Regions from separate parts of the Halomonas sp. TG39a genome, predicted to be linked through region 4. Evidence: predicted binding sites of a transcription regulator. Region 4 holds the regulator's gene; each other region holds the start of a gene.
The links. Region 4 encodes sigma-54, which starts transcription at its own class of promoters, with help from an activator protein. Its sites were predicted from a motif close to TGGCACNNNNNTTGCTNT; they were not measured.
Positions count from the first base shown of each region.

Region 1: U738_RS13420 (MSMEG_0572/Sll0783 family nitrogen starvation response protein) is a predicted target of sigma-54. The motif match lies at 1,387-1,404, and genes of this name have one in related genera.
Region 2: U738_RS12225 (DUF3305 domain-containing protein) is a predicted target of sigma-54. The motif match lies at 1,687-1,704, and genes of this name have one in related genera.
Region 3: U738_RS03930 (formate/nitrite transporter family protein) is a predicted target of sigma-54. The motif match lies at 1,721-1,738, and genes of this name have one in related genera.

Region 1 is NZ_JQLV01000001.1:3,004,257-3,007,768, forward strand. Features, by position in the region: gene U738_RS13415 (aminotransferase-like domain-containing protein) at 1-1,116, opposite strand, end outside; gene U738_RS13420 (MSMEG_0572/Sll0783 family nitrogen starvation response protein) at 1,476-1,958, shown strand; gene U738_RS13425 (Nit6803 family nitrilase) at 1,973-2,965, shown strand; gene U738_RS13430 (MSMEG_0568 family radical SAM protein) at 2,958-3,512, shown strand, end outside.
Region 2 is NZ_JQLV01000001.1:2,730,938-2,734,449, reverse strand. Features, by position in the region: gene moeA (molybdopterin molybdotransferase MoeA) at 1-118, opposite strand, end outside; gene mobA (molybdenum cofactor guanylyltransferase MobA) at 115-753, opposite strand; gene U738_RS12230 (formate dehydrogenase accessory sulfurtransferase FdhD) at 750-1,637, opposite strand; gene U738_RS12225 (DUF3305 domain-containing protein) at 1,832-2,272, shown strand; gene U738_RS12220 (DUF3306 domain-containing protein) at 2,269-2,856, shown strand; gene U738_RS12215 (4Fe-4S dicluster domain-containing protein) at 3,056-3,512, shown strand, end outside.
Region 3 is NZ_JQLV01000001.1:890,791-894,302, forward strand. Features, by position in the region: gene U738_RS03920 (fructosamine kinase family protein) at 1-230, shown strand, start outside; gene cynS (cyanase) at 249-689, opposite strand; gene U738_RS03930 (formate/nitrite transporter family protein) at 749-1,561, opposite strand; gene U738_RS03935 (sigma 54-interacting transcriptional regulator) at 1,926-3,512, shown strand, end outside.
Region 4 is NZ_JQLV01000001.1:1,427,770-1,431,281, reverse strand. Features, by position in the region: gene lptC (LPS export ABC transporter periplasmic protein LptC) at 1-285, shown strand, start outside; gene lptA (lipopolysaccharide transport periplasmic protein LptA) at 297-791, shown strand; gene lptB (LPS export ABC transporter ATP-binding protein) at 803-1,552, shown strand; gene U738_RS06195 (RNA polymerase factor sigma-54) at 1,717-3,129, shown strand; gene hpf (ribosome hibernation-promoting factor, HPF/YfiA family) at 3,228-3,512, shown strand, end outside.

The sequences.
Region 1 (3,512 bases), 1.6 Mb from region 4:
CTTCTCGGCTATTTCAAGGCGGGCAATGGCCTCGATACGGATCGCTTTAAGCATGGCATCTGCCGTCCCATCGGTTATCCACTCAGTGACCAGGGCGTCAATCAGCGGGCTGGACATCACCGAGGTGGCTCGAAGCGCCCCAGCGGTTCTCTGCGCCTGTCGCTTGGTGGGGGCGTGTAGGAATCCTGATCGCAAACCGGGGCCAAAACACTTGGCAGTCCCCGTCAGATAGTAAGTGAGCTCAGGGGCCAAGTTAGCAATAGGGACGATCTTCTCTTCGCTGAGCATGGTGTAAGCATCATCTTCAATAATCGGGATGCTATAGCGCAAGGCAACATCGGCCAAAGCTTCACGACGCCCCAAGGGAATAGTCGTCGTCGTGGGGTTTTGGATGGTGGGATTAATGTACAAAACGGCCACTTGACCCTGCTTACAGATATCCTCGAAGGAGCGAACAAGAGGGCCATCGGAGTCACGCTCCAATGAATGCAGGGTCAGCCCGAGCTGGGCCGCAATAGCCTTTAGGCCGGGGTAGACCAGGCTTTCGACACAAATTAGCTGACCTGGGGCTACCAACTGCATCAGTAGCCCAACCAGGCCGCTGTGAATACCGGGGCATATCAAGACCTGTTCCAGTGTCGTGTTGTCCAGCCGCCGATCCAGCCATTGGAGCGCAGCCACACGGTCATGATGGCTGCCACCAAAGGTTTGATAACGCAGCAGTGAGTAAAGATCACGCTGGGCCAACACCGAGATAGCGCTATCGCGTACTCGTTCAATCAACGTCGGTATAGCGGGCTCAATCATTAGGTTCATGGTCATCTCATAACCACTGCTCGGCTTCACTGACACTGCCTTACCTTTAATAAAAGTGCCCGAGCCCGGATGCGAGTCAATCAAGCCTCGCAGCTTAGCTTCGTTATAGGCACGCGCCGCCGTCGTGTAATTGATACTCAAAGCCCCCGCCAGTTCTCTCAGCGGGGGCAGTCGCTCGCGGGGCTGCAGCCGACCACTACCGATATCTTCAGCAATCAATTCAGCGACCAGACGATAAGCTGGCTGGCTGACCTCCTTGTCTAAACGTTTTCGCCAGCGTTCCAGCTCAGATGTATGCATATCTTCTCCGTCGTTAAATAAACATTGTTACCTACTCTTCTTATCGACCAAAACTTATCACTGATGGGCTAAAGATTGCACAAATAAAAAATTGATTGCATATGTACTTAATGGTGCAAAACACACTTTCATTGCACAAATAAGGTGAAAAACACAGTTTTTTTGAAACATTAGCCTTTTATTATTTTTTTAGCCTAAAAATTTGGTCAATTTTTAGGCTTAGAGCGACCTACATGATCGACAATTGATTGGATCAATAAGCATATCAATTGGCACGTCGATTGCTCCGTATTGATCGTACCGCTTGTGTAAGCACGGCGGTTAACGACTCTCCCACTCGCAATAAACGGAGCTTAGACATGCCTACAGTGACGCAACCACTCAACAAGAAAGGCGATTTTCTGGTCGACTACGAAGAGAAGGTTTTTGAAGACGTAAAAGCGAAACCAGGCGAAAAAGCCCTGGTAACTTTTCATACGGTTGCCTTTGAGGGGTCGATCGGCTTCGTGAATATGCTGCAGGCAACGCGTTTGCTGCGTAAAGGCTTTGAAACCTCCATCTTACTGTATGGCCCCGGGGTCACTTTGGGCGTACAGCGGGGCTTCCCCACCCTGGGTGATGAAGCGTTCCCCGGCCACATGAACTTCAACAATCAGTTGACCAAGTTTATGGCCGAGGGAGGCAAGGTCTACGCCTGCCGCTTTGCTCTTCAAGCACTCTATGGTCATGGCGAACCGTCACTCATTGAGGGCATCCGCGCGATCAATCCACTGGATGTGCTTGACCTCAAGCTGCTTCACGTGCGCGACGATGCACTGATCATCGATACCTGGACGGTCTAAGGGGAGCAGCGGTCATGGCACAAGCAAACATGACAGGAACGACCATAGTGCGGGCCGCTGCCGCTCAGCTTTCTCCCGATCTTGAGAGTGTTGGCGGCACGCTGGTCAAGGTACTGGATGCAATCGACGAAGCGGCCAGCAAGGGGGCTGAGCTGATCGTGTTCCCCGAAACCTTCGTTCCCTACTATCCGTACTTTTCATTTGTCTACCCCGCCGTGGCCTGTGGCGCCGAGCACTTACGGCTGTATGAACAGGCCGTGGTGGTACCAGGCCCGATCACTGATGCTGTCGCTGAGCGCGCTCGCACCCTGAGCATCGTCGTCGTGCTTGGCGTTAATGAGCGTGATCATGGCACCCTCTACAATACTCAACTGATCTTTGATAGCGACGGGCGTCTGTTGCTGAAACGCCGAAAGCTCACGCCGACCTACCACGAACGCATGATTTGGGGCCAGGGCGATGCCTCGGGCTTGAAGGTAGTGGATAGCGCCGTGGGCCGTGTTGGCGCCCTGGCCTGCTGGGAGCACTACAATCCGTTGGCACGTTATGCCCTGATGACCCAGCACGAGCAGATCCACTGCAGCCAGTTTCCTGGCTCGCTGGTCGGCCCAGTCTTTGCGGATCAAATTGAGGTAACCATCCGTCATCACGCCCTTGAAGCGGGCTGTTTCGTGGTTAACGCCACCGGCTGGCTAACCGACTCCCAAATCGAATCCATTACCCCCGACACCACGCTACAACGTGCTCTGCGTGATGGCTGTAACACCGCCATTATCTCGCCAGAAGGTAAGCACTTGGCCGAGCCGCTGAGCAAAGGAGAAGGCATCGTTATTGCCGACCTGGATTTCGCCCTGATTACCAAGCGTAAGCGAATGATGGATTCGGTGGGCCACTATGCGCGCCCTGAACTGTTGAGCTTAGCCATTAACGATATGCCCGCCCACTGCTGCCAGCCACTGGCCACTTCCGCTCAGGGCCATAATGCCCAAGGAGATGAAGATGAGTAAGCTCGCCGATCGCTCACGCTTGTTCACCGAACTTCAAACCCATGGCGTACGCCTGCAGGATGCATCACAAGAGCATGTCAGCCGACGGGGCGGCGCTGGCCCTTCTGACCATCAGGCAATAACCATCGATGGAATCACTATGATGGTGCCCGTCTATACCCAGTCGGCATGGCGTTCACCGTTTAGCGTAGTGTCAGGTGATGAAGGGCATAGGCTGACTGAAAACACGATTCCTATGGCCGATATTACCTTTGCAGATACGCCCCACTTCTACGACCTGCAAACCGCTGACGGCGTCCCCTACACGCATATCGCCACCTTGCATAGCCGCGATGTACTGGCCACGACGGTACTGCAAACATGCATCCGCTATGAGAGCAGGCGCAAAGCCTGCAAATTCTGCTCGATTGGTCAATCACTCCAAGCCGGGCGCACCATTGCGCATAAGTCCCCAGACCAACTGGCCGAGGTGGCTAAGGCCGCTGTCGAGCTCGACGGTGTCAAACATATGGTCATGACTACCGGAACGCCAGCCACGTCTGACCGA
Region 2 (3,512 bases), 1.3 Mb from region 4:
CCCGTGCCAAAGGGATATTTTCGCTGCCTAGCGGGCGCTCAATCAGGGTGGCAAGCGCATGGCGTGCTTCTTCCACGCTAAGCATCTGCTCGCCAAGATCAAAACAGGAGAGCGTCATCGAACCTCCTTCGCTGAGGTATTCAGCAGCGTTGCTTCCAAGTGAAGCTTCTCCTCCTCGGTATTCAGATTGGCAAACGCATCAGGGCAGTCCGACATATCGACCCGGCACCAGTCGTGACGCGCGTACCAGCGGTCAATTTTACGTTCACCTTCGGCAAGGGTGGCAGCCAAATCATCGGCGAGCGAGGTGCGTATTAACGCAACGACGGGGTGCAGTCGTTCACCGTCAAAGGCTACGGCGATGTCATGCTCGCCGTGCTCAGACGCAATACCTTCTACCATGCGCGCCACTAAATCATCGGGTAGGGCGGGAGAATCACAGGGGGTCACCAGTAACCAGGGGGTTTTTGCCGCCCTTAAGCCACTATAGATGCCCATCAACGGGCCTTTAAAGCCGCCTTCCTCATCGTCCATTACTTGATCAGCAATCACACGATCAGCAAAAAACTGGTAGGCGTCGGCATTTCGGTTGGCATTAATCAGCAGCTCGGCTACCTGGTCTTTAAGGCGTTTCACTACATGGCCGACGAGTGGCAGGCCCGCGAACGGCTCAAGCCCTTTGTCGCGACCGCCCATCCGGCGACCTTCGCCGCCTGCGAGAATCATGCCGGTGAGTTCGTGGGTAGGAATCATGGGCTTGTCTCTTTTGTTAAGCTTGCTTGGCTAGATGACCGGGCATGCGATGGCTTCGCTGGAATAGCGTCCAGCGTTAAGCGGTTGTGGGTATTGATCGCCTGGAAGTGGCGGCCTTTGGCGCGGGCGATCAGCATCACCCCAAAGCGCTCGGCCAGCTCAACGCCTTTTTGAGTAACGCCGGAGCGCGATACCAGCACGCTAATACCCATTTGCGCCACTTTCAGCACCATCTCGGAGGTTAGTCGTCCGGTGGTGTAGAAGATATCTGCGCTGGCGCTGTCCGCCTGCTGCAACCACTGGCGTCCCGCTAAGGTATCCACCGCGTTATGCCGCCCCACGTCCTCTACAAAATCAAGCACGTTGGCTTGATGGCAGAGCGCGCAGCCGTGAACGGCCCCGGCGCTGCGATACGTCTCATTGTAGGCGTTAAGGTTTTGCAGCAGTTGATTGAGCGTGGATTGAGCCAGTTGGGTATCAGGCAGCGCCGTCAGCGCGGTTTGGTCGAGCAGTTTGCCAAATACCGTGCCCTGACCGCAGCCGGTGGTGACCGTGCGGGTGCTTAAGCGTGCTTCTAAATCTTCGGGCAGGTGACGAGTAATCACTACCGCCGCTTCGACGTCCCAGTCGACCTGCACTGCCTGTAAATCGTTGGCTGCACGCAATAGCCCTTGATTGCGCAGATAGCCCACGACTAAGGCTTCCGGATCGTCGCCCAGTGTCATCAGCGTGACAATTTCACGTTTGTTGAGGTACACCGTCAGCGCTCTTTCAGCGGCGATCGCCTGCTGGCGTGCATAGCCATACTCGTCAACGATACTAATCTCGGTGGTGGCCGGTAAGCGGGCTCGGCTTATCTGCAGGGTGGGCTGAAGGGCAGGCATGGGTAATCCTCGCGAAATGGTTCTCGCAAAACGACAGGGTTGACGATGATGGCGCTGGAGATGCTTACTTGTCTACCCATTCAAGCGCTATCCTAATAAGTACCATCCTCATAAGTACTATCCAAATAAGTACTATGCTAACAAGTATTGGTCTTTCAAATGCCATCCATTCAAGGTTCAGGGTTTTTAAATATATGAGTGATAACCTACGCCCAATCAGTATTACCTTGGTGGCCGAGCCCAAGCAGGTGAAAAGTTTTACGCTGACCCAGTGGCGTATTGTTGAGCTTACACTGGGCGACCAGGGCGAGAATGTACTTAATCTGCAGCTGTCGATGACAGAGCGTGCAGCCTACCGTTTCAACCTAACCTCTAAGACGCCACGGCTATTTGTGCGTGCGGGCTTTACCGGCCAAACGCCCAAGCCGGATGCGATCACCGCCAGCCAGGACGTCGCGGCGGGCTGGATGGATGGCGAACAGCAGGTGCTGGAATCGCCAATGCCCATGGCTATTCAGGTATGGATTGAGAGCTACCTTGCCCGTCATGGCGAGGCGCCGCTGGAGATGCGCAAGAAAAAGCGTAAAGGGGCAGGGCGCGCCAAAGAGATGCCCACTAAGGAGCAGCCAGAATGAGTCGTTTAGAGCGCTGGTCGCGGCTGAAGCGTAATATACCAACGCAAAAGGACGAGCCAACCGCGGGCGCACCCAGTGATGAAGCGTCCGTGGAGTCGGATGCTGCGGCTTATCATGAGGCCGAGCAGCCGCAACCCGCATCTGAAACACCGCAAGAACCAAAACGAGCGCCAGAACCAGGCAGCCTCGATCATACCTTGCCTGACCCGGATACATTGGCCGCGGGCAGTGACTTCAGCGCCTTTATGGCACCGGGAGTCAGTGGCCCTTTACGCAGGCAAGCATTGAAACGGCTATGGGCAACCGGCAACTACAACGTCCGAGACGGCCTGGATGACTACGACGCCGACTATAATAAACTGTTGAAGCCCATGGGATCCGAGCTCGCCAGTAAACTGCGCCGTTGGACCCACAAAGTGGAAGAGGCGGTTGATAAAACATTAGACGAATCCGAACCCCCAAAAGAGGTAGCCGCCGACAAGCGGGCCGAACCCTCAACACTCACTGATAGTGACAACACTGAAAAAAATGCTTCGCTAGACGACCAGTCTGATTATTTATCTAGCCCTAAGACGAAAACATGAGAATGGCGTTAAACTTATAAAAATCAATATTTTGAGCATGCGATATGTCGCCAGCGTTGGCAGCGTTGACGGTAATCAGGTTGGCAAATATCGAATTTCGCCATACGCTGAACTTAGCTTCAACGCATTGTTATGCCACAATAGTTAAATAATATAACTCAAAATTATAATAAGAATTATTCACTGACCGTGAGAACGCATGAACCAACGAATCCAACTGGCGTCGATAGACGACCAGCGTAATGCTGAGGCTCGGGAATCGGTACGCCAGCGTATCTCCTGGCCCGCTAATTTAACGCCTGCCAATGTGACCTATCACAGCCGCGGTCATGCGCTGTTGATAGGGTCAGCAGACGACGTTTATCCAGCCGCTCGCGCGCTCCAGGGGCGCGGCTTGGCATCGTTGACGCTGCTAGTCACCGATAAAGGGAGTGACGCTGTCGATGCCCTCGGGTCTAGCGAGCCTCTGATTAGCCAAACATTGACCCGCGACCAGCTCAGCCAGCTGCGTATTAACGGTTATCTGGGAGCCTTTAGTGTCCAGCTTGATGACGGCGATTCAGTGCTGAATCTTGCTCGCGCGCTGATAGAGCGCGACGGTTTTGACCTCATCCTCGACCTTGCTGCGGCTACCCATACCCAGCGCTGGGAACTGC
Region 3 (3,512 bases), 540 kb from region 4:
CCGCGGTGTACCGTCACTACGCGGAAGTAGATTTGGCAATGCTAACGCTATTTGGCTCGCCGGGGGAGGCGTTTTTTGATGCTTACTGGAATGGCGACGCCCCGACCGATTGGCCGAGGCGTGAAGCGCTGTTTCAGCTTTACCCGCTGCTGAATCACCTGCTGCTGTTCGGTGCCGGTTATCGTTCGGCGGTTGAGCGCAGCGTGGCGAGGCTCGAGTCTTTCGCCTGACTTGCCAGGACTTACGTTTTACCAAGATTTATAGGGCAAAAACTTACCATTCAAAGTTAATAGTACCCGGTCACCTTTGGGGTCTTCGATTTTATCGACTTCCATGGTGAAGTCGATGGCGCTCATAATGCCGTCGCCAAATTTCTCCTGCACCACGTCTTTCAGGGTCTCCCCGTAAACGCCAACGACTTCATACAGGCGGTAGATGAAGGGGTCTTGGGGGATCGCTTCGTCCCAGGCTTTGGTGGGGAAAGCCACTAAAGCTTCGGCGACATCGCTGTCCACGCCGAGGGAGTCACAAAGCTTATCGGCAATCGCTTGGCTGGCGCTGTTCATGCCGTAACAGGCGGAAGCGACCCACACCGGCGACATACCCACCGCGTTGCCAATATCGTCCCAGCTCATCTTTTTACGCGCTTTGGCGGCGAGCAGAGTGTGACGCATTTCGAGCTTATCCATGATGGTTCTCCTTTGGAGTGGAGGGCGTTTGAGGCCCTTTTTTGGCTAATAGGCAGTAATCAAGAAAAGACTTTTTTGGCTTGAGTGCGGACGTGGGTGGTGTAGAGCACCAAACCAACCAGTGTCAGACCGCCAACCAGGTTACCCAGCACCGTGGGGATCTCGTTCCACATAATGTATTGATACAGGGTGAAGTCAGCGCCCATCATGAGGCCAATCGGGAACAAGAACATGTTGACCACGGAGTGCTCAAAACCGAGATAGAAGAAGACAATAATCGGCATCCACATGGCCATGATTTTGCCAGAAACCGTTGTGGAGATAGCAGCACCTACCACGCCCATTGAGACCATCCAGTTGCAGAACATGCCTCTCATGAAGAGCACAATCCAACCGGCAAGTCCCGCGTCCTGGTAACCCACCGTGCGACTTTCACCCACAGTCATCATCGTTTGGCCGACAGCGTTGATCTCCTCGGTTCCGCCCATAGTGAAATTCAGGTAGCCAAAGGTGGCGATAAACAGGGCGCCCCCAAGATTGCCGAGCCCCACCAGCGCCCAGCACTTGAGCATTCGAGGTAGTGTGACGCCAGGCCGCTTGTCGAGCCATGCAAGGGGCACCAGCGTGAAAACACCTGTGAGCAGGTCATAACCCATCAGATAAAGCATCACAAAGCCGACAGGAAAAAGCAGCGCCCCGATCAAAAAGTTGCCTGTTTGTGTCGCTATGGTAATGGCAAAAATAACTGCCAACGCTAGGGTCGCCCCTGCCATAAAGGAACGGATAAGCGTATCCCGGGTGCCCATATAGACTTTTGACTCACCCTGATCCACCAACTTGGTGACAAATTCACTGGGCATTAAATAAGACATAAGTATGTCTCCTGTGTCATTTCGGTTAATTAACGCCTAACCCAAAAGTTTTAGTGTTTCCTGGTAGGAGCAATAAATAGAAGCAATAAAACCGATGGCTGCGCCGTCCTGGTGCAAAAGAGATTAGGCGTGTGGCGCTATCGCACTATCCTCACTACCGTTGCTATTTGTGTGCCAACTCGCGCGTATTTTTTATAAATATCTGTTTTTAATATATTTATTTTTTATTTCACGAGTCTTTTTGGAGCGTTTTGTGTGTTACGAAAAATCGTAATTCACGATATTCCGTTGTTTTATTGACGAAATGTCGTGAATGGCGCGGGAATTGAATGGTTAAGGGACAACTAACTCGAGCCTAACGCCAATGGATGAGCCAGCAAGCCTTCACACCGCCGCACTAATGGGCCGCATCTCCCCCCTTGCGATGCTCGTGGTCGACCCTTTTGCCGACCAACTACTCGACGCAAACCCTGCCGCCTGCGAGATGCTCAATATTGATGAAGCACTACCGCTGAGGGCTCCCTTTAGCCATCGCTTGAGCGCTTCACTGCCGCTATGGGTGAACTTCACCGGTGAGGCGTTGGCACAGAAAGCGGCCTGGTCAGATGACTTGGTGATGCTCGACATGCTGCGCCAGCCGTATCGGGTCGAGGTATATGCTCAACATATTGAAGACTCTTCGCAGCTTTTATTGACGTTGATTGATCGCAATAAAGCCGAACAGCGGCGGGCAAAAGCGGAGCTAGGCCGCCAGCACCGCCAGGGCGAAGTGGGCTGGCAGCGGGTCGAGCAGGTGTTTGAGCGGATTGAGAAGCAGAACCAGCTTATTCTTGGCGCAGCGGGGGAGGGCATTTACGGCCTGGATGCCGAAGGCAAAACCACCTTTGTGAATCCTGCTGCCGAGCGCATTTTAGGCTGGAGCACCGAGGATATGGTGGGCCACGACGCCCACCTGATGTTCCATCACACCCACGCCGATGGCAGCCACTTTCCGGTACAGCAGTGCCCGATCCATGCCTCGTTTAGCGACGGCCAAGTACATCACGTCGATAACGAAGTGTTCTGGCATAAAAATAGCGAAGCGATTCCGGTTGAATACACCAGTACGCCGATTTTCGAAATGGGCAGGTTGGTCGGGGCGGTAGTGCTGTTTCGCGATATTCGCGAGCGCAAGCGCGCTGAGCAGCAACTGCGCGATGCTCTTGCTGAAGTGGAGTCGCTCAAGCAGCGTTTGGAATTGGAAAATGAGTACCTTCAAGAAGAGATAAAAGCGGAGCTTAACCACCGTGATATTGTCGGCAACAGCCCGGCGGTGGCAAAGTTAATCCAGCAGATTGAACTGGTCGCTCCCACCAGCGCCAACGTGCTGATCAGCGGCGAGTCGGGCACCGGTAAAGAGCTGATTGCCCGCGCCATTCATGCTGGCAGTACGCGTAGCGACCGGCCGCTGATCCGGGTGAACTGTGCGGCTATTCCACGGGACTTATTTGAAAGCGAGTTTTTTGGCCATGTTAAAGGGGCGTTTACCGGTGCTGTTCAAGATCGCACCGGGCGCTTTGAACTGGCCCACGGTGGCACGCTGTTTTTGGATGAGGTTGGTGAAATACCTCTGGAGCTTCAGAGCAAGCTGCTGCGGGTGTTGCAGGATCAGCAGTTTGAGCGGGTGGGCGATAACCGTACTCGGAAGGTCGATGTTCGTGTGATCGCCGCCACTAACCGTGAGCTGCGCGAGATGATTGACGCGGGCCATTTTCGCGAAGATCTCTATTTCCGTCTCAATGTGTTTCCAATCGATTCGGTGCCGCTGCGTAAGCGAATTGAGGATGTGCCGCTGTTGGCGCGACACTTTTTACAGCGCGCCTGCCTGAAGTTTAATAAGCCAGGGGTGCGCATTCCCCCCGCCCAGCTGGAGATTCTTCAGCACTACCCCTGGCCAGGCAATATTCGTGAA
Region 4 (3,512 bases):
CAGTGGCTGGCCAGCGCCGATGTCGGCACGCTCAATACCGCTACCCAAGCCCTGCTGCTGTCAGGTTCAGCTCGCCTGGTCGCGCCGGATGAAGGCTGGCAGCTAGACACCGAGCTATTGCATTATGATGGCCTAACTCAGCATGCCTGGAGTGAAACACCGGTAATGCTGCAGCAACCGCCCCAGCAAATGAGTGCCTCACGCATGGATGTGTGGCTTAACAATAGCCAGGTTCGGCTAACTGATAATGTGCGCGGCACGCACCCCCCGGCCACGCAACGCTAATAGGAATTGTCATGAAAGCACTTATTTACACAGCCCTTTTTGCGCTCGCGATGCCGCTACTGGCACTGGCCCAAACCTCACAACAGGCTCCGGTGGAAGTCGAAGCCGACCGTTTAGATCTCGACCAACGGGCGGGCACCGCCGTTTATACCGGGAATGTGGATATTCGTCAGGGCGAGATGCAGCTGCGCGGCGAGCGGGTAGAGATCGAACGCAACGCGGCTGGCGAACTCTCGACGGCAACAGCCACCGGCGAGCGCGCCTACCTGCGCCATCAAGCCGAAGGGCAAGATGGCCCGACGGAAGGTTGGGCGCGACGGATTATTTACCACGTCGCCGAGCGCCGCGTAGAGCTAATCGACCAAGCCGAACTGATCCAACAAGAAGATACCTTTAGCGGTGGGCGCCTTGAGTATTTTATTGACCGCGAAGTGATTCAAGCGCGCTCTGACGTTGACGGCAGTGAGCCCCAGCGCATTCGTATGACTATTCAGCCTGAACAATAGGGAGCCAAGCTGTGGCAACTGCTGACACTGCGCCGATCAAAACCCTGTATGCCCACCACCTGGCGAAAAGCTACAAGCGCCGCCGAGTGGTCAAAGACATCAATTTAGAGATCTCCCAAGGCAGCATTGTTGGCCTACTGGGCCCCAACGGCGCAGGTAAAACCACCTCGTTCTACATGATTGTCGGGCTGGTGAAATCCGATGCTGGCAAGGTCGGAATCGATGCGGTGGATTTAACCCGTGCGCCGATGCACGAGCGCGCAGCGGCGGGTATTGGCTACCTCCCCCAAGAGGCGTCTATTTTTCGCAAACTATCGGTTGCCGATAACATTATGGCGATACTCGAGACGCGCAAAGAACTTGACCGCACAGGACGCGAACAGCGCCTGGAAGCGCTACTCGAAGACTTTCATATCACCCACATCCGCGACAACCTTGGCATGAGCCTTTCGGGCGGTGAGCGCAGGCGTGTAGAAATTGCCCGCTCGCTGGCCACTGACCCTGCCTTTATTTTACTGGATGAGCCCTTTGCTGGCGTCGACCCTATTTCGGTAGGCGAGATCAAAACCATCATTCGTGCGCTGAAGCAACGTCATATTGGCGTACTGATCACCGATCACAACGTGCGTGAAACCCTCGATATTTGCGATATCGCCTATATCGTTGGTGATGGGCAAATCATTGCCAGCGGTTCACCCAGTGCCATTCTCGATAATCAGAAGGTCAGAGACGTATATCTGGGTGCTGATTTTCGCCTTTAAACTGATCAGCTATGCCTACAATCACCGCCTGCCCATAAACCTATTTTTTGGTTCTGTAAATAGCGCTCTGCAACAACTTTACTACCAATGGCATGCTTATTGCACTTGCACCAGACACTCACTCGCACTAGGGTGGAGCATTCTGATTAACGAGTGGTTCTCAGATGGTCATGAAAGCTTCTCTCCAACTGCGTATCGGCACACAGCTGACCATGACGCCCCAGTTGCAACAGGCGATTGCGCTGTTGCAACTCTCGACGCTGGACCTTCGTCAAGAAATTCAGCAGGCCCTAGATGCCAATCCCATGCTGGAGCAGGAAGATGAATTTGGTGAGCAGGCTGTCAGCGAGCCTAAGGAAGAAGAGTGGTCAGAGGGCATCCCCACTGAACTCTCAGTAGATAGCGACTGGTCAGATACCTATCAAGATATGGGTAGCCAGGGCGGCAGCAGCGAAGGCCCTGATTTTGAGCGTCAGGCAGCCGGGCAGAGCCTGCATGGGCACCTACTATGGCAGCTTGCCATGACCGACTTTAGCGCCCGCGAACAGCTTGTCGCAGAGAGCTTAATCGACGCGCTCGACGCCAACGGCTACTTAACCCAGCCGCTTAACGATATTCGTGAGGGCCTGCGTGCCCAGGGCATTGACGGGCTTAGCCAACGCGAGGTAGAAACCATTCTGCTCAAACTCCAGCAGTTTGAGCCAACCGGTATCTTTGCCCGCGACCTGCGTGAATGCCTGATGCTGCAGCTCGCCGCCCTGCCCGATGATACGCCGCTACTGGTTCCCGCCCGCCGCCTAGTGCGGCAGTTCCTCGAAGCGCTTGGTAAGGATGACATGCGCCTGCTAAAGCGCCGCCTGGGGCTCGATGACCAACAGCTGGCCGATGTTATCCTACTTATTCGCAGCCTCGACCCCCGCCCAGGCAGCGCCTACGGCGACACCGATGACAGCTATGTAACCCCCGACCTGGTCGTCCGCCACGACCACGAAGGCTGGCATTTAGAACTCAACCCAGAGGCCCTGCCACGGCTGCGCATTCAGCCCGACTACGCCAGTTTGATTAAGCGTGCGGACAAAAGCGATGACAACCAGTTTCTCAAAGAGCACCTACAGGAAGCGCGCTGGCTGATTAAGAGCCTCTCGAGCCGTAACGATACGCTGCTACGCGTGGGGCGCGAAATCATCACCCGCCAGATTGGCTTTTTAGAGCACGGCGAAGAAGCCATGAAACCGCTGATACTGGCCGATATTGCCGAAGCTGTGGAGATGCACGAATCGACGATTTCACGGGTCACGACGCAAAAATATATCCATACCCCCCGGGGCGTGTTCGAGCTCAAGTACTTTTTCTCAAGTCAGGTGAGCGGTCAAGATGGCGACAGTCACTCCAGCACCGCCATCCGCGCGCGACTCAAGAAATTGATTCAAGAGGAGCCACCCGGCAAGCCGCTCTCAGACAGCCGCCTAGTCACGCTATTAGGCGAAGGAGGGATTCAAGTAGCGCGGCGTACGGTGGCTAAATATCGCGAGGCCATGGGCATTCCTTCCTCCAGTGAGCGACGTCGTTTACGCTAGGTTCTGTCGACGTTGCAGCGAATCTCTCGACAAGGGCTTTGCAACGCGGCAAAAAGGGTTACAATCGAAGTACAGTCCGATGGATAAGGAGCACGTCAATGCAAGTAAATATCACTGGTCATCACGTAGAACTGACTGACGCCTTGCGTGACTATGTCAACGAAAAGCTTGAGCGTGTAGAGCGCCATTACGACAATATAACCACGGTGCAAGTCACCTTATCAGTGGAGAAAGAGCGCCAGCAGGCCGCTTGTACGCTGCACGCCGCAGGTGCTGACTTACATGCGGAAGCCCTCGACAGTGATATGTACGCCGCTATCGACGCCCTAGCGGATAAAATCGACCGTCAACTCGTTAAACACAAGGAAAAAGCACAAGCTCGC